2 regions of the Comamonas sp. CMM03 genome follow, and region 1 is predicted to be linked to the other one. Evidence: predicted binding sites of a transcription regulator. Region 1 holds the regulator's gene; the other holds the start of a gene.
What was found. Region 1 encodes FNR, which switches genes on or off when oxygen is low (the NO sensors DNR and NnrR bind a similar motif). Its sites were predicted from a motif close to TTGATNNNNATCAA; they were not measured.
Positions count from the first base shown of each region.

Region 2: KW830_RS12560 (DASS family sodium-coupled anion symporter) is a predicted target of FNR. The motif match lies at 4,671-4,684, and genes of this name have one in related genera.

Region 1 is NZ_JAHUXB010000001.1:58,040-65,145, reverse strand. Features, by position in the region: gene hemN (oxygen-independent coproporphyrinogen III oxidase) at 1-1,307, opposite strand, end outside; gene fnr (fumarate/nitrate reduction transcriptional regulator Fnr) at 1,515-2,237, shown strand; gene KW830_RS00275 (hypothetical protein) at 2,408-2,668, opposite strand; gene KW830_RS00270 (DUF349 domain-containing protein) at 2,841-5,384, opposite strand; gene KW830_RS00265 (DUF748 domain-containing protein) at 5,525-7,106, opposite strand, start outside.
Region 2 is NZ_JAHUXB010000003.1:414,258-421,363, reverse strand. Features, by position in the region: gene KW830_RS12595 (exopolyphosphatase) at 1-212, shown strand, start outside; gene KW830_RS12590 (hypothetical protein) at 442-819, shown strand; gene pyrE (orotate phosphoribosyltransferase) at 958-1,662, opposite strand; gene KW830_RS12580 (exodeoxyribonuclease III) at 1,661-2,479, shown strand; gene azu (azurin) at 2,883-3,335, shown strand; gene KW830_RS12570 (MBL fold metallo-hydrolase) at 3,643-4,281, shown strand; gene KW830_RS12565 (hypothetical protein) at 4,281-4,514, shown strand; gene KW830_RS12560 (DASS family sodium-coupled anion symporter) at 4,858-6,366, shown strand; gene KW830_RS12555 (L-lactate dehydrogenase) at 6,367-7,106, shown strand, end outside.

The DNA.
Region 1 (7,106 bases):
ACAAAGAACCAGCCCATGGGCGTGACCTTGATGCCGTCGTCGTCGATCACCACCAGGCCCTGCTCCTGCTGCTGGGCCAGCATTTCCAGCTCGGCCGCGAAGTAGCGCTGGAAGTCCAGCAGCCAGGACTGGCTCATGGGCTCGAACAGCACTTCGCCCTGGCACATCAGCGACATGATGACGGCGCGCCGCACCAGGTCGTCGCGCCCCAGCGCCAAACCCCGCACCACGGGCAGCCGGCCCTGGTCGAGGAAGTCGTAATACTCTTCCAGGGTCTTGGCGTTCTGGCTGTAGGTGGCGCCCACGCGGCCGATGGCAGACACCCCCAGGGCAATCAGGTCGCAGTCCGGCTGCGTGCTGTAGCCCTGGAAGTTGCGGTGCAGCCGTCCTTGCCGCTTGGCAATGGCCAGCGCATCTTCCGGCAGTGCGAAGTGGTCCATGCCCACATAGACATAGCCGGCCTGCATGAAGGCATCGATGGAGCCCGAGAGCATGGACAGCTTGTCCGAAGCCTCCGGCAGGTCTTCCTGCGCAATGCGGCGCTGCGGCTTGAAGCGCTCCGGCAGATGCGCGTAGGCATACAGCGCAATCCGGTCCGGCCGCAGCTGGCACACCTGCTCCAGGGTGCGCTGGAACGATGCCGCGGTCTGCTTGGGCAGGCCATAGATCAGGTCCACGTTGACCGAATGGAAACCCAGCTCGCGCGCCGCCTGCACCAGATCGAAGACCTGCTCGGCCGGCTGCTCGCGGTGCACCGCCTTTTGCACATCGGGGTCGAAATCCTGCACCCCGAAGCTCAGGCGGTTGAAGCCCAGCTGCGCCAGGTGGGCCAGACGTTCGCGGGTGACGGTGCGGGGATCGACTTCGATGGAATATTCGCCCACCGCTTCAAAACTGAAGTTGGCGCGCAGCGTGTCCATCAGCTGGGTCAGCTCGGCATCGGACAGAAAGGTGGGAGAACCGCCGCCCAGGTGCAGCTGGCTGACCGCCTGTCCCTTGCCACAATGCGCTACCTGCAGAGCCACCTCTTTTTCCAGGTACTGCAGATAGGTCTGCGCGCGTTCATGGTGCTTGGTGATGATCTTGTTGCACGCGCAGTAGTAGCACAGGGCCTCACAGAAAGGCACATGCACATACAGTGACATGGGAAGCGCCTTGGCCGCAGAATGGTGCTTGCGCTGTTCCAGCGCCAACACATAATCATCCTGACCAAATGCTTCAATAAAGCGATCTGCGGTGGGATAAGAGGTATAACGGGGCCCAGGCACGTCGTACCGACGCAAAAGCTCCGGCGTTACTGCTGTCATTGAATATTCCTTAGGTGCTGCCCAGCACTGTGCCGCACCCCGGGAAAATCAGCCTTGATGCAAATCAAGACATTCAAATACCATTCCTGAGACAATTGATTCATATCATTCGCACAACTGAGCACCCCCTCTCTCGCCTCCCAGCCCGATAACCTTTCTGCGTTACGTCCAATGGCCCGTTCAGCGGGAGCCCAAGGCGTCAGTGCCATGACACCACCCCCTATCAAAGTCACCTGCTCCAACTGCAATCTGCGCGAACTGTGCATGCCCACAGGCTTGAATGAGCAGCAGTTGCACCGTATTGACGATATTGTGGCCACGCGTCGCAAAATCAAACGGGGCAGCACCTTGTTCCGTAATGGCGAAGACTTCACGGCGCTCTATGCCATCCGCACCGGGTTCTTCAAGACCTGCGTGGCCACGGAAGATGGCCGCGACCAGGTGACAGGTTTTCAGATGGCGGGCGAGATCATTGGCCTGGACGGGATCGTGCACGACCACCACACCTGCGATGCCGTGGCCCTGGAAGACGCCGAAGTCTGCGTCATGCCGTTCGACCGCCTGGAAGAGCTGTCGCGCGAAGTGACGGCCCTGCAGTCGCATGTGCACAAGGTGATGAGCCGCGAGATCGTGCGCGAACACGGCGTGATGCTGCTGCTGGGCAGCATGCGTGCCGAAGAGCGCCTGGCCGCCTTTGTGCTGAACCTGGTGCAGCGCCTGCACACCCGGGGCTTCTCGTCTTCCGAGCTGGTGCTGCGCATGACGCGCGAAGAGATCGGCAGCTACCTCGGCCTGAAGCTGGAAACGGTCAGCCGCACCTTCTCGAAGTTTGTCGAGGAAGGCCTGGTCGAAGTGAAGCAGCGCCATGTGCGCATCCTGGACACCGAAGGCCTCAAGCGCATCGTCAACAGCCAGCACGCCTGCGAATAAGCGCGCCCGCCACCGCGGCGCGGATCCAGCACCCCAGCCTCCCTCCGGAGGCTTTTTTCATGGCGCCCGGGCCTTGCCGCACCACGGCATTCCTGTATTTCGGCATTGCGCGGGACTGCCCGCACAGCCCAGGAGGAGGACTCCCCCTCCCCCCACTTCACAGAGCCCGCTTATAGCGACGGGACGCGGCGCTCCCGGGCATTGAGCTCCTGCGGGGACAGCGCCAGCAGGCTGGTCATGGCCGATGCCATCATGATGATGGCCCAGAACAGGAAGAAGGCCACCGTGCACACGCCCAGGCGCGACACCTCGCCATAGGCCGACAGCCACTGCATTTCCAGCGGGTCGACCACGGCAAACACCAGCATCTCCATCACCCCGGCGGCCAGAAAGGCGGGCCAGGCAATCCACATCCAGCGACGCAACAGCATGGGTCTCTCCTTGTTGTGGCAGGCAGATGCCCCATTGTGCGAGCCTCTGTCTGCCGCGTCACCGCCTGCAGCGTCCCCACAAACCCTGAAAAAGGCATAAAAAAAGCCAGCCGGTAGGCTGGCTTGCTGCGGCTGCAGCGCAGGGACCGCAGGCCCTGCGCTGGCGCCCGGTTTACTTGCTGCCGCGCAGCAAGGCCTTGAGTGCGCTTTGCAGGCGCTGGGCCGCGCTGTCGCTGCGCTCCGCAGCCAGCACCGCCGCCACATCCTGCTCCCAGGTGGTGCGGGGGTCCGTGGCCTTGCGGTTGGTCAGCAGCTGCAACTGCAGTGCACGGCGTGCAGACAGCTGGTCGGCCGGTGTAGGCACGTCGGCAGCCATTTCCAGGCGCAGCAGCGACTCGGCTGCTTCGCCCTTGGCGGCAGCGCCCACGGCGGCATGCCAGCTGTTGCGGGAAGCATTGCTCAGCTTGCCCAGTTCCTGCGCGGGCGGCACCAGGGCCGCGTCGCGCTTGGACCAGGCCTCCATCAGCTGGGTCAGGGCTTCGCCATGGGCCTGTGCCGTCAGCTTGCGCAGCGCAGACTGGGCGTGTTCCTGGGCTTCACGCTGGGCGCGGAAAGCCGCATCCCCCAGGCGTGGGCCACGGGCCGGGCGCTCGAAACGGTCACCGCGATCGCCGCGGTCACCACGGTCCTGGCGGGGGCCGGGCTTGCGGCCACCAGCCGCCGCGGCCGGGGCTTCCTTGCGCATGCCGGGGCGGTCGTCGCCACGCACAGCCTTCACCGGGCGGTCGGTCGCCACCGGCGCAGCCGGTGCGGCCGCAGCGGCTGGCTGGGCGGCTTCGGCCGCAGGGGCGGCACGCAGGGCTTCTTCCAGCGCGGTCAGGGCGGCGCGGATCTTCTGCGCATCGCCTTCGGCATTGGCGGCTTCCAGCTGCTGCGAGGCTTCCAGCACCGCACGGTCGTGGGCGCTCAGCGATTCCAGATTGACGGCACGGCTGCCGCGCTCACCGCGCTCGGCCGGCTTGCGGCTGAAAGCCTCGTCCAACGGCTTGCGGAAGGCATCCCACAGCTTCTGTTCCTGGCGGCGGTCCACCGGCACTTCCTGGGCTTCTGCCTGCCAGCGCTGCTGCAGCGCCTTGATGGCTGCGATCTGCAGGGCCGGGGCTGCGCCCAGTGCCTGGGCTTCCTCGATCATGGCCTGGCGGCGCTGCAGGCTGTCCTTCTGGGCCTGCTGCAGCGGGGCTTCGGCTTCGTTGATGGCCTGGCGCCATTGCTGTTGCAGCTCGGCATACAGCTTCTCGCCCACATGGCCACCTTCGCGCCAGCGTTCGGAAAATTGGCGCAGGCTGCGGGCCATGCCCTTCCAGTCCTTGGAGTCCTTGACGGACTGCCCCCAGGCACGCAGTTCCTCGATCAGCGTGGTGCGCGACGCCTTGTGCTGGGCCGATTCGGTGCGAAGCTTGTCCAGCCAGCCTTCGACCAGCTTGTAGGCGGTGTTGCAGGCTTCATCGAACTGCTTCCACAGACCGTGGTTGGGCACCGCGCCCTGGTCCAGCAGCTTCCATTGTTCGCGCAGCTGGCGCAGCGTTTCCTGGACCTTGCGGCCACCCAGGGTCTGGCCTTCGGGGCGATCCACCAGGCCCTTGGCCTTGGCAATCAGGGCTTCCCGTTCGGCATCCACGGCCTGGGGCTTCCAGCCACGGGCGTCGCCAGCCTGCACCAGCAGCGCGTCCATCTGCTGGATCACTTCGGCATCCAGTGCACGGCCATGCTGGCGCAGTGCGGCGCGCAGACCGGCGATGGCGGCGGTCTTGTCCTCTTCGGTGCCCACCAGGGGCTGCAGCACCTGGGCAGCCTGCAGCACGACGGCAGCAGCCTTGACCGGGGCATCGCCCTTGGCCGGCTTGGCGGCCGGTGCATCGGCGGCCAGCTCGGCCGGCAGACCACGGCCCACGCGGATTTCATCGGCCCACACGGGCACGGGAGGCAACGCGGCTTCGGCGTTGTCGGCAGCCGCCAGGGTCACGGCCAGGGCCGAGACAAAGGCGTCCCACACCACGCGCAGCTGGTCGCGCGAGCTGGTCAGCTGCTGGGCCAGCCGGGCGTCCAGGCTGGGCCAGGCGGCGTCTTCGGTCAGCGCCTGGGCCTGTTCCTGCCAGCGGGCCACGTCGGCGCTCAGCGCTTCCTGCACGGCGGCAGCGTCTTTCCAGGACTTGGTGGACAGCACTTCGATGCGCTGGGACAGCAGCACGGCCGCTTCCTTTTGCACCTGCACACGGTGCTGCAGGTCTTCGGCGGCCTTGATGCGCTCGGCCAGCTGGGCCTTGAAACCGGCCAGCGGTTCACGCGACAGCGGCGCGCCGGCCTTGGCGGCGTCACGCTGCCAGGCGGCGGCGTCGGCCAGATTCAGCGCCGGCTGGGCCAGCAGTGCCTGGGCCTTGGCCACCCATTCCACGGCGATGGCGTCCTGGTCCTTGGCGCGGCGCAGCTCGTCCAGGCGCTCGCGCACGACGCGGGCAGCGCCCTTGTCGCGGGCATTCATTTCCTTGAACACTTCCTGCAGCACATCGTGGGCGGGCGATGTGGCCAGCCAGTCACGCAGGCGGGCTGCACGGTCGCCCGAGGTTTCTGCAGAAAAAGCACCGCCAGTCACTGCATCCAGCGGGTGGGCCTCGGGGGTTTTGGCCGGGGTCGGGTTCACTTCTGGGGCTTCAGACATTTTTCTGCTTCAAAAAAAGTTGGTACATGAGTTATGGATAACGGGCATGCCCGCCATAGGGCGGGCATGGCTCCTCGTGCACAGGCATGCGCGGAGCATGGGGCGTATTTTCCCCTTTATTGCTCCATGCCTGCAGCGAATTACTGAACTGCCAGACTCAGCTGGGCTTTTGCACCGGCTTCCTTGCCATCGGCCTTGGAGTCTCCCAGGAACAGACGGGCCATGTCGATGCCCTGCTGTCCCAGGTAGCTGCGCACTGCCATGGCACGGGCCGCGGCCAGTTCCTGCATGGCTGTGGGTGGCAGCGGCAGCTGCTCGACCAGCAGTTTGCGCATCTCCTCGGGTGGCAGGGATTTGGACAGACCGACCATGTTGCGGGGCTTTTCGATGTCCGCCTTGCGATAGATCGACTTCAGGCGGCTGTCGCGCTCCTTGTCGCTCAGCGCGGCGTCGTCCTCATCACCCTTGCCCTGCTTGGCGATCTGCGCCTCCAGGTTGGCGGCTTTCCAGCCCTGGGCTTCCTGCGCGGTGGAGGCACTGCCCGCCACCGTGAGTTTGAGGGCCGGGCGGTCCTTCAGTGACTTGGCAATCTTCTCCAACTGGCTCTTGGCTTCGGCATCCAGCGTGGCCACCCCGGCCGGGAACTTCACATCGCCGCCACCCTTCTCGTCGCCGCCGAAGGCACCGGCCAGCAAGGCGAAAGGCGCCGTGATCGCCTTGCGGATGATGTTGCCGATGATCTTGAAGATCACCGGGGCCAGGCGGAACTGCGGGTCGTTGAGCGATCCGCTGATGGGCAGGTCCAGGTCGATCACGCCATGGCTGTCGGCCAGCAGGGCCACCGCCAACTTGACCGGCAGCGAGGCCGGGGCACCCTGCACGGCATCCCCGAAGGTCAGCTGGTGCAGCACCAGCTTGTTGCTGGCGGTCAGCATGCCGTTGGGCTGCACCTCGTAGCGCACGTCCACGCTCAGCTTGCCGCGCTCGATGCCGTGGCCGGCGTATTTGACCGAGTAGGGGCTCAGCGGCGGCAGCTCCAGATCGCGCACCTTGCCGGTGATGTCCAGCGCCAGCGGCTTGACCAGCGGGTTGAGCTTGCCGGAGATGTCCAGACTGGCGGTGGACTGGGCCACGCCCTGTATCGACAGATCGGCCATGGAAGGCGGCTGACCGGCGGCAGGCGCCACCGAGGAGAAGGCACTGAGCGAGCCGGACAGCTCGGTCAGGTCGGCCGTGTAGTTGGGCTTGATGAAGAAGTCGGAGAACTTCACCGTACCGCCCTTGAGCTCCACCGGGCCCACGACGATGCGCGGCGCCATGGGGTCGGGTGCGGTCGCCGCAGGTGCCACCTGCACGCTGGCGGTGTTGGTTCCCCCCGTCTTGGATTCCACCTTTTGGGCCTCCGCATCGCCACCAGCGGAGGCATCGGCGACTTCGGTGTCCGGGGCTCCGGCCAGATCCTGCAGGTTAAGGCGGCCATTGGGCTGCACCACCACGCGGGCGAAGAAGTCGCGCAGCAGGGTTTTCTGCACCTGCACCGACAGCGGCTTGCGCGGCTGCATGTCCAGTGCCAGACCGGTCAGCTGCAGCTGTTTCCAGCGCAGCAGGTCTTCGCCGGCTTCCATGGTGGTCTTCTCGGCCGTGCCTGTGCGGTGCACGGTCTGCACATAGACATCGTGCAGGCCGGCATTGCCCTGCACCTGCACCGACGGGCTGCCGCCG
Region 2 (7,106 bases), on a different contig from region 1:
GCAAGGCCAAGGCAAACTCGGTCTTTGCCACCGGCAAGTCCATTCTGGACCGCAGCTGCACCACCAATGTGGGCGAACTGATGCTGCAATACGGCGGCGGCGGCCACCGGGCTGCCGGCACCTGCCAGATCGACAACGACCGCGCCGAACAGGTGCTCCAGGAGCTGGTGGCGCGCATCACGGCCGACCACCGCCAAGCCGTTCCGGCCTGAATGCAAGCGCCCGCCCCGCAGAGAGGATGCCCTGGCATCCTCTTTTTTTCCCCGAACCCCTGCACGGACAGGGGATGGGTCACCACCACACCGTGGCGGCTCGCCTGGACCTTGTATGACGTCCAGCGCCGCGGCCCCCTCTGCGCGATCCGGGCGGTGCGGACCAGCGCTCCTGCTGACGCCAGTCACCGGCCGCCAGGGCATTGCAAACCCGCTATCGTCACGGCCTATGCTGAACGACTGGACTTCATGGGGCCCCCTGGCCCTTTCCATGGCGGGGGCCGTGGCGGGTGTGGGCTGGGCCGTGGGCCGTGTCTGGTCCATGCAGCGCCGTATTGCACCACCGCACCCCAATGCCCGCGCCGCACGTTATCTGGCCCAGGGCTTTGCCCTGGCGGCGGTGCTGTGGCTGGCCTATGGCCTGTACACGGGCTACGCCCGCTTTCTGCCGGCTGCCGACCGCGCCTGGCAGCTGGCCGTGCATGCCAGCGCCCTGTGGTCGGTGCCGCTGTTCATCAGTGCCATCGTCTGGGCGGCCAGCATTGCCATGGGCTGGGTGATGCGCCTGCTGCAGCGCGAAGGAGAGGACGGCGCCCGTTCGCGCTGATGTCCACAGCACGGTGACGCCGCCAAGACTGGCTGCGTCACCGAACGGAAACGGCACGGCGGCCAATTCCGGGCCTGGAAGCACGCGCCACGCACCGCGCCTCCAGATACCGGCCCGTACGGGCCGCAGGCAAAGGAATTACGCCTGGGTGTCCACCCCATAGCGCTGGCGGTAGGCCAGCACACGTGCATGGTGGGCCTGCATCTCGCCTTCGCCCCCATGGGTCTGCAGGTACTGCAGCAAGTCCGCCAGGGTGGCGATGGTGGCCACCTGCAGCCCCAGCTGGTGGCGCACGTACTGCACCGCACTGTGGTCGACATCGTGTCCGTTTTCGGTGGCCTTTTCCTGGCGGTCCAAGGCAATGGCGACCGCATGGGGGGTGGCACCCGCCGCACGGATCAGGGCAATGGATTCACGAGCGGCAGTGCCGGCCGACATCACGTCGTCGATGACCAGCACCCGGCCCTGCAGCGGAGCCCCCACCAGGGTACCGCCTTCGCCATGGTCCTTGGCCTCCTTGCGGTTGTAGGCAAACGGCACGTTGCGGCCCAGGCGGGCCAGCTCCACGGCCACGGTGGCAGCCAGCGGGATCCCCTTGTAGGCAGGGCCAAAGACCATATCGAACTCCATGCCACTGGCCAGGATGGCTTTTGCATAGAATTCCGCCAGGCGTCCCATTTTGGCGCCGTCGTCGAACAGACCTGCATTGAAGAAGTACGGGCTCATGCGCCCGGCCTTGGTCTTGAACTCCCCAAAGCGCAGCACACCCGCATCCACGGCAAACTGCACAAACTCCTGCGCCAGACGGTCCTGATCCTGTTGCTGCGCACCTTTGACTACCATGGATTCTTCCTTATTCAAATTAACCAGCCTCAACCTCAACGGCATCCGCTCCGCCACGTCCAAAGGGGTGGAGGCCTGGGTTGCTGCGACCGGTCCGGATTGTATTTGCGTACAGGAAATCAAGGCACAGGCGCCTGATATTCAAGACCGTTTCGAACAGCTGGCCGGACTGGATGGCTATTTCCACTTTGCCGAAAAGAAGGGCTATTCCGGTGTGGGCGTCTACACCCGCCATGCGCCATCGGATGTGATCGTCGGCTTGGGCTCGCCCGAGTTCGACGCCGAAGGCCGCTACGTGGAGGCGCGTTTCGACACCGCAGGCCGCAAGCTGTCCATCATCAGCGCCTACTTTCCCAGCGGCAGCTCCGGCGAAGACCGCCAGCAGGCCAAATTCCGTTTCCTGGCCGAAATGCACATCCACCTGATGCGCATGAAGGGCGAGCGCGAATTCATCCTGTGCGGCGACATCAACATCGCCCACCGCAAGGAAGATCTGAAGAACTGGCGCGGCAACCAGAAGAACAGCGGCTTCACGCCCGAAGAACGCGCCTGGATGGACATGCTGCTGGACCCGGTGGCGCCTACCGGAGGCATCGTTGACGTCTACCGCGTGCTCCAACCCGACACCACCGACGCCTGCTACACATGGTGGAGCAACCGGGGACAGGCCTACGCGAACAACGTGGGGTGGCGGCTGGACTATCACCTGGCCACCCCCGCACTGGCGGCACTGGCGCGCCAGGAGTCGATCTACAAGGGCGAGAAGTTCAGCGACCACGCGCCCATCACCATCGGATACGACCTGAAGCTGGGCTGAAACCGCCGGGCACGGGCATGGTCGCCCGTGCCCGGCCTTGTCCGCACACGCAAAGTGCGCGGAGCTTGATGCAAGACAAGTTTTTGCACTGCCGCAACAGCGCTGCACTGCCCTGACCCGGGACTATGTGCGGCGCACGCCGGCATGCCGCTGCACTCCAGTCTGCACACAAGCCATTGAAAACAAAGGACTTCATCTGCTCTGCGCGCGCGCCTGCAGGCCCCGGCAAAGCGGCCACAGATGCAGCGTTTTGACAAGCAGCAGCCTGGATTGCCCGCGTCAATGACATCTGTACCTATTCTGATTCTGCTGATTTTTCAGAAAATCGTGAAAAGAGCAGCCGCCGACCCCGGTTCCGGATGCTCCCCGATTTGTTTTTGACCCTGTGAAGGAGTTTCCGCGCATGAAGAAGATTCTGATGACCGTGGCCCTGTGCGCTGCCGGTGCCATTTCCGCTCCCGCCATGGCCGCTGACTGCGCCCTGACCGTCGAATCCAACGACGCCATGCAGTTCAACGTCAAGAACATTGACGTGCCCAAGGCCTGCAAGAAGTTCAGCGTCACCCTGAAGCATGTGGGCAAGATGCCCAAGACCTCGATGGGCCACAACATGGTGGTCACCACCACCGCCGACGTGGCCGCTGCCGCTGCCGACGGCATGAAGGCCGGCGCCGCTGCCGACTACGTGAAGGCCGGTGACACCCGCGTGCTGGCCCACTCCAAGGTGATTGGCGGCGGTGAATCCACCACCCTGGACATCGATGTGGCCAAGCTGAAGGCTGGTACCGACTACACCTTCTTCTGCTCCTTCCCCGGTCACTACAGCATCATGAAGGGTAGCCTGAAGCTGATCTAAGCCTCGGACTCGCACCTCTGTGGCCCCGCTTCCGCCAGGAACCGGGGCTTTTTGCTGTGCGCTCCGCCGTACGCCACGGCGGGCCGCACCTTGCCACCACCACTGCCTAGCCTGCGGCGGTGGCTGGAATGCCGCCTGCCACACGGTGATGCGCAAGGGATCCGCCAGCGTGGAAATGCACTTCGGCGACATCAACCGGGCAGGCATCGCAGGCTGCGCGGAGCGGAACGGGCCGCTGCCCCCATAATTTGGCCGCCACGCCGCACGGCACGGCCCCTGCCTTCTGCCACTTTCCTCTCGCCTTGCCATGCTGCACTACCAGACCATTCCCGTGACCGCTTTCCAGCAGAACTGCTCGCTGGTGTGGTGCGACCAGACCCAGGATGCCGCCGTCATCGACCCCGGCGGCGATCTGGAAGCGATCCAGTGGGAAGTGGAGCGGCTGGGCCTACAGCTCAAGGCCATCTGGCTGACCCACGCCCACATCGACCATGCGGGCGGCACGGCGGACCTGGCCGAGCAGCTGGACCTACCCATCATCGGCCCCCATCCCGGGGACCAGTTCTGGATCGATGGCCTGCCCCAGCAGGGTGCCATGTTCGGCTTTCCGCCGTCGCGCCCGTTCACGCCCACGCGCTGGCTGGCGGATGGCGACAGCGTGCAGATCGGCCACGAAACCGTGCAGGTGCGCCACTGCCCGGGTCACACGCCCGGCCATGTGGTGTTCCACGCCCCGCAAATCGACCGCTGCTTTGTGGGCGATGTGCTGTTTGCCGGCAGCATCGGCCGCACCGATTTCCCCCAGGGCAACCACCAGCAACTGATTGACTCCATCACCCAGCGCCTGTGGCCCATGGGCGACCAGACGGTGTTCATTCCCGGCCATGGACCGGAGAGCACGTTTGGGCGTGAACGCAAGACCAACCCCTACGTGGGCAACACCTGATGGGTGCCGCAACGCGGCACTGCCTGGTGCTGCTGGCGGCCGCGGCACTCGTCTTCTTGGTGGCGTGGCCCGCACTGGCCGCCAGCGCCGCAGCGTGGCAAGGCCAGCCGTGGACGGCCGATTGGGCGCGGTATCTGCGCTGGTGGGGCATGGCCAGTGCCGTGCTGTGCGGCCTGCGCCTGCTGCTGGCCGGGGGCGACTGGCTGTTGCGCGCCCTGCTGCGCAGCTACTAGGCCGGCGCCAACGCCTGGGCCGTAAGGGCTGTCGGTATCGGTCGCATCAATTGCTCACATTTTGATAGCAAAAACTTCTTGCACCATCTGGCACTGCTACGCACCAGACGACACAAAACCAGGATGACAGGCCGGTATGTGACGAATGCGCCACCCTTGATGCGAATCAAATCACAAGGGAAAACACTTACGTGTTTTCACGCAAACCGCTTCGCAGCCCGTAGCATGGTTTCATTGCGTAACGAAGTACTCATCCCAACCAGGGCCACCGGACTATCGGTGCGCGACTGTAGGAACTAGTATCGGTCCGTTACGTAACGATTCATTTTTGCGAGGAGCACTTATGGCGTCTACGCCCGCAACCGAAACCGGCCCCATCACCTCCAAACCGGAGCCCGATTCCAACAAAAAGCTGGCCTTTTTGCTGCTGGCCCTGGTGCTCTACGGCATCGTGCTGGCCCTGCCGCAGCCTGCCGGCCTCACCGACTCGGGGCAGGTGGCCCTGGGCCTGCTGGTGCTGGTCGTGGTGCTGTGGATCAGCGAATGCGTCTCGCCCGCCAACAGCGCCGTGGTGCTGACCGGTGCCGCGGTGCTGGGGCTGATGGGCACCTCGATGACAGCAGGCGGCAAGCCCATGGATTCCGCCGCTGCGCTGACCACCATGCTCAGCGGTTTCTCGTCCACCGCCGTGCTGCTGGTGGCGGCCGCACTGTTTCTGGCCGTGGCACTCAAGCACACAGGGCTGGACAAGCGCATCGCGCTGCTGGTCATGAGCAAGATCGGCGTCTCGCCTGCCCGCCTGGTGCTGGGGGCGATGATCGTCGGCTTTGTGCTGGCCTTGTTCATCCCCTCTGCCACCGCCCGCGTGGGCGCGGTGATCCCCATCATGATCGGCATCACTGCCGCCCTGGGTCTGGCGGTGAACAGCTCGCTGGGTGCCACGCTGATGATCGTCACTGCCAGTGCCTGCTCCATCTTCAACATGGCGGTCAAGACCGGCGCGGCACAGAACATCATCAGCCTGAATTTCATGCAGCAGGCTTTCGGCCACAACATCACCTGGAGCCAATGGTTCATCACCGCCCTGCCTTTCACCATCGGCATGTGCGTGGTGCTGTTCTTCGCGGCCCTGTGGATTCTGCGTCCCCAGGTGCCGGAAGGTGAGGACATGCCGGCCAAGCTGCGCCAGCAACTGGCCGACCTGGGGCCGGTCAGCAGTTCTGAAAAGCGTCTGATCGCCGTGGCCGCACTGCTGCTGGTGATGTGGTCCACCGAAGGCGTGCTGCACCCGTTCGACACCACCACCACCACCCAGATCGGCATTGCACTGCTGCTGATGCCCAAGATCGGCGTGATGCACTGGTCGCAGGCCGAAAAGCTGGTGCCCTGGGGCACGATCGTGCTGTTTGCCGCCTCCATCTCGCTCGGCAATCTGCTGTCCAAGACCGGCGCTGCCGGCTGGTTGGCGCAACAGACGCTGGGCCAGATGGGCCTGTCGGCCCTGCCCGTGGTGGCCGTGATCGGTGCGCTGTCAGTGTTCAGCATCGTGCTGCACCTGGGCTTTGCCTCGGCCACCGGCCTGGCCAGCACGCTGATCCCCATCATGATCGCCTTCACACAGACGCTGCCCGTCAGCCCCGAGACGGCTTTCGGCATCGTGATGATCCAGAGCTTCGTGGTGTCCTTCGGTTTCATCCTGCCGACCAATGCGCCGCAGAACATGCTGTGCTACGGCACCAATGCCTTCAGCACGCCCCAGTTCGCCAAGGTGGGCATCGTGGTCACGCTGGCTGGCCTGGGCCTGATCCTGCTGCTGTCCGCCACGCTGTGGCCCGCCATGGGGGTGCTGTAAATGGGGGCACGCATTGGCATCATCGGCGCCGGCCAGGTCGGCGCGGCCGCCGGCTACCTGTTGTCGGCCACCCCTGGCATCAGCCAGATCGTGCTGGTGGACCAGAATGAGGCCCGCGCAGCGGGTGAAGCCGCCGACATCGGCCACGCCGCCGCCTTTGGCACCGCTGCCCGCGTCAGCGAAGGCGACTATGCCGATCTGGCCGGCGCCTCGGTGGTGGTCATCACCGCTGGCGCCAGCCTCAAGCCCGGTCAGACCCGGCTGGAGCTGCTGCACCAGAACCTGAAGATGACGGACACCATCATCGGCCAGGTGCTCAAGGTCGCACCGGATGCGGTGCTGCTGTTCGCTACCAACCCAGTGGACGTGATGCCCTCCATTGCTGTGCACCGCTACGGCCTGCCACCGGGCAGAGCGATCGGCACCGGCTGCTCGCTGGATTCGATCCGCTTTCGCGACCGGCTGGCCGATTACCTGGGCGTGGCCGCACCGGCCATCCACGCCTATGTGCTGGGCGAGCACGGCGACTCGTCCGTGCCCCACTGGAGCAGCGCCCAGATCGCCGGCATGCCGGTGACGGATTTTGCCGCCCAGCTGGGCCGGCCCATCGACGCGGCCATGCAGGCGCAGATTGCCGAAGAGGTGCGTACTTCGGCGTACCGCATCAAGGCGGGCAAAGGCGTGTCCAACTTTGGCATCGGTGGCTGCATTGCACGGCTGGTGAAGGCCATCGTGGCCGA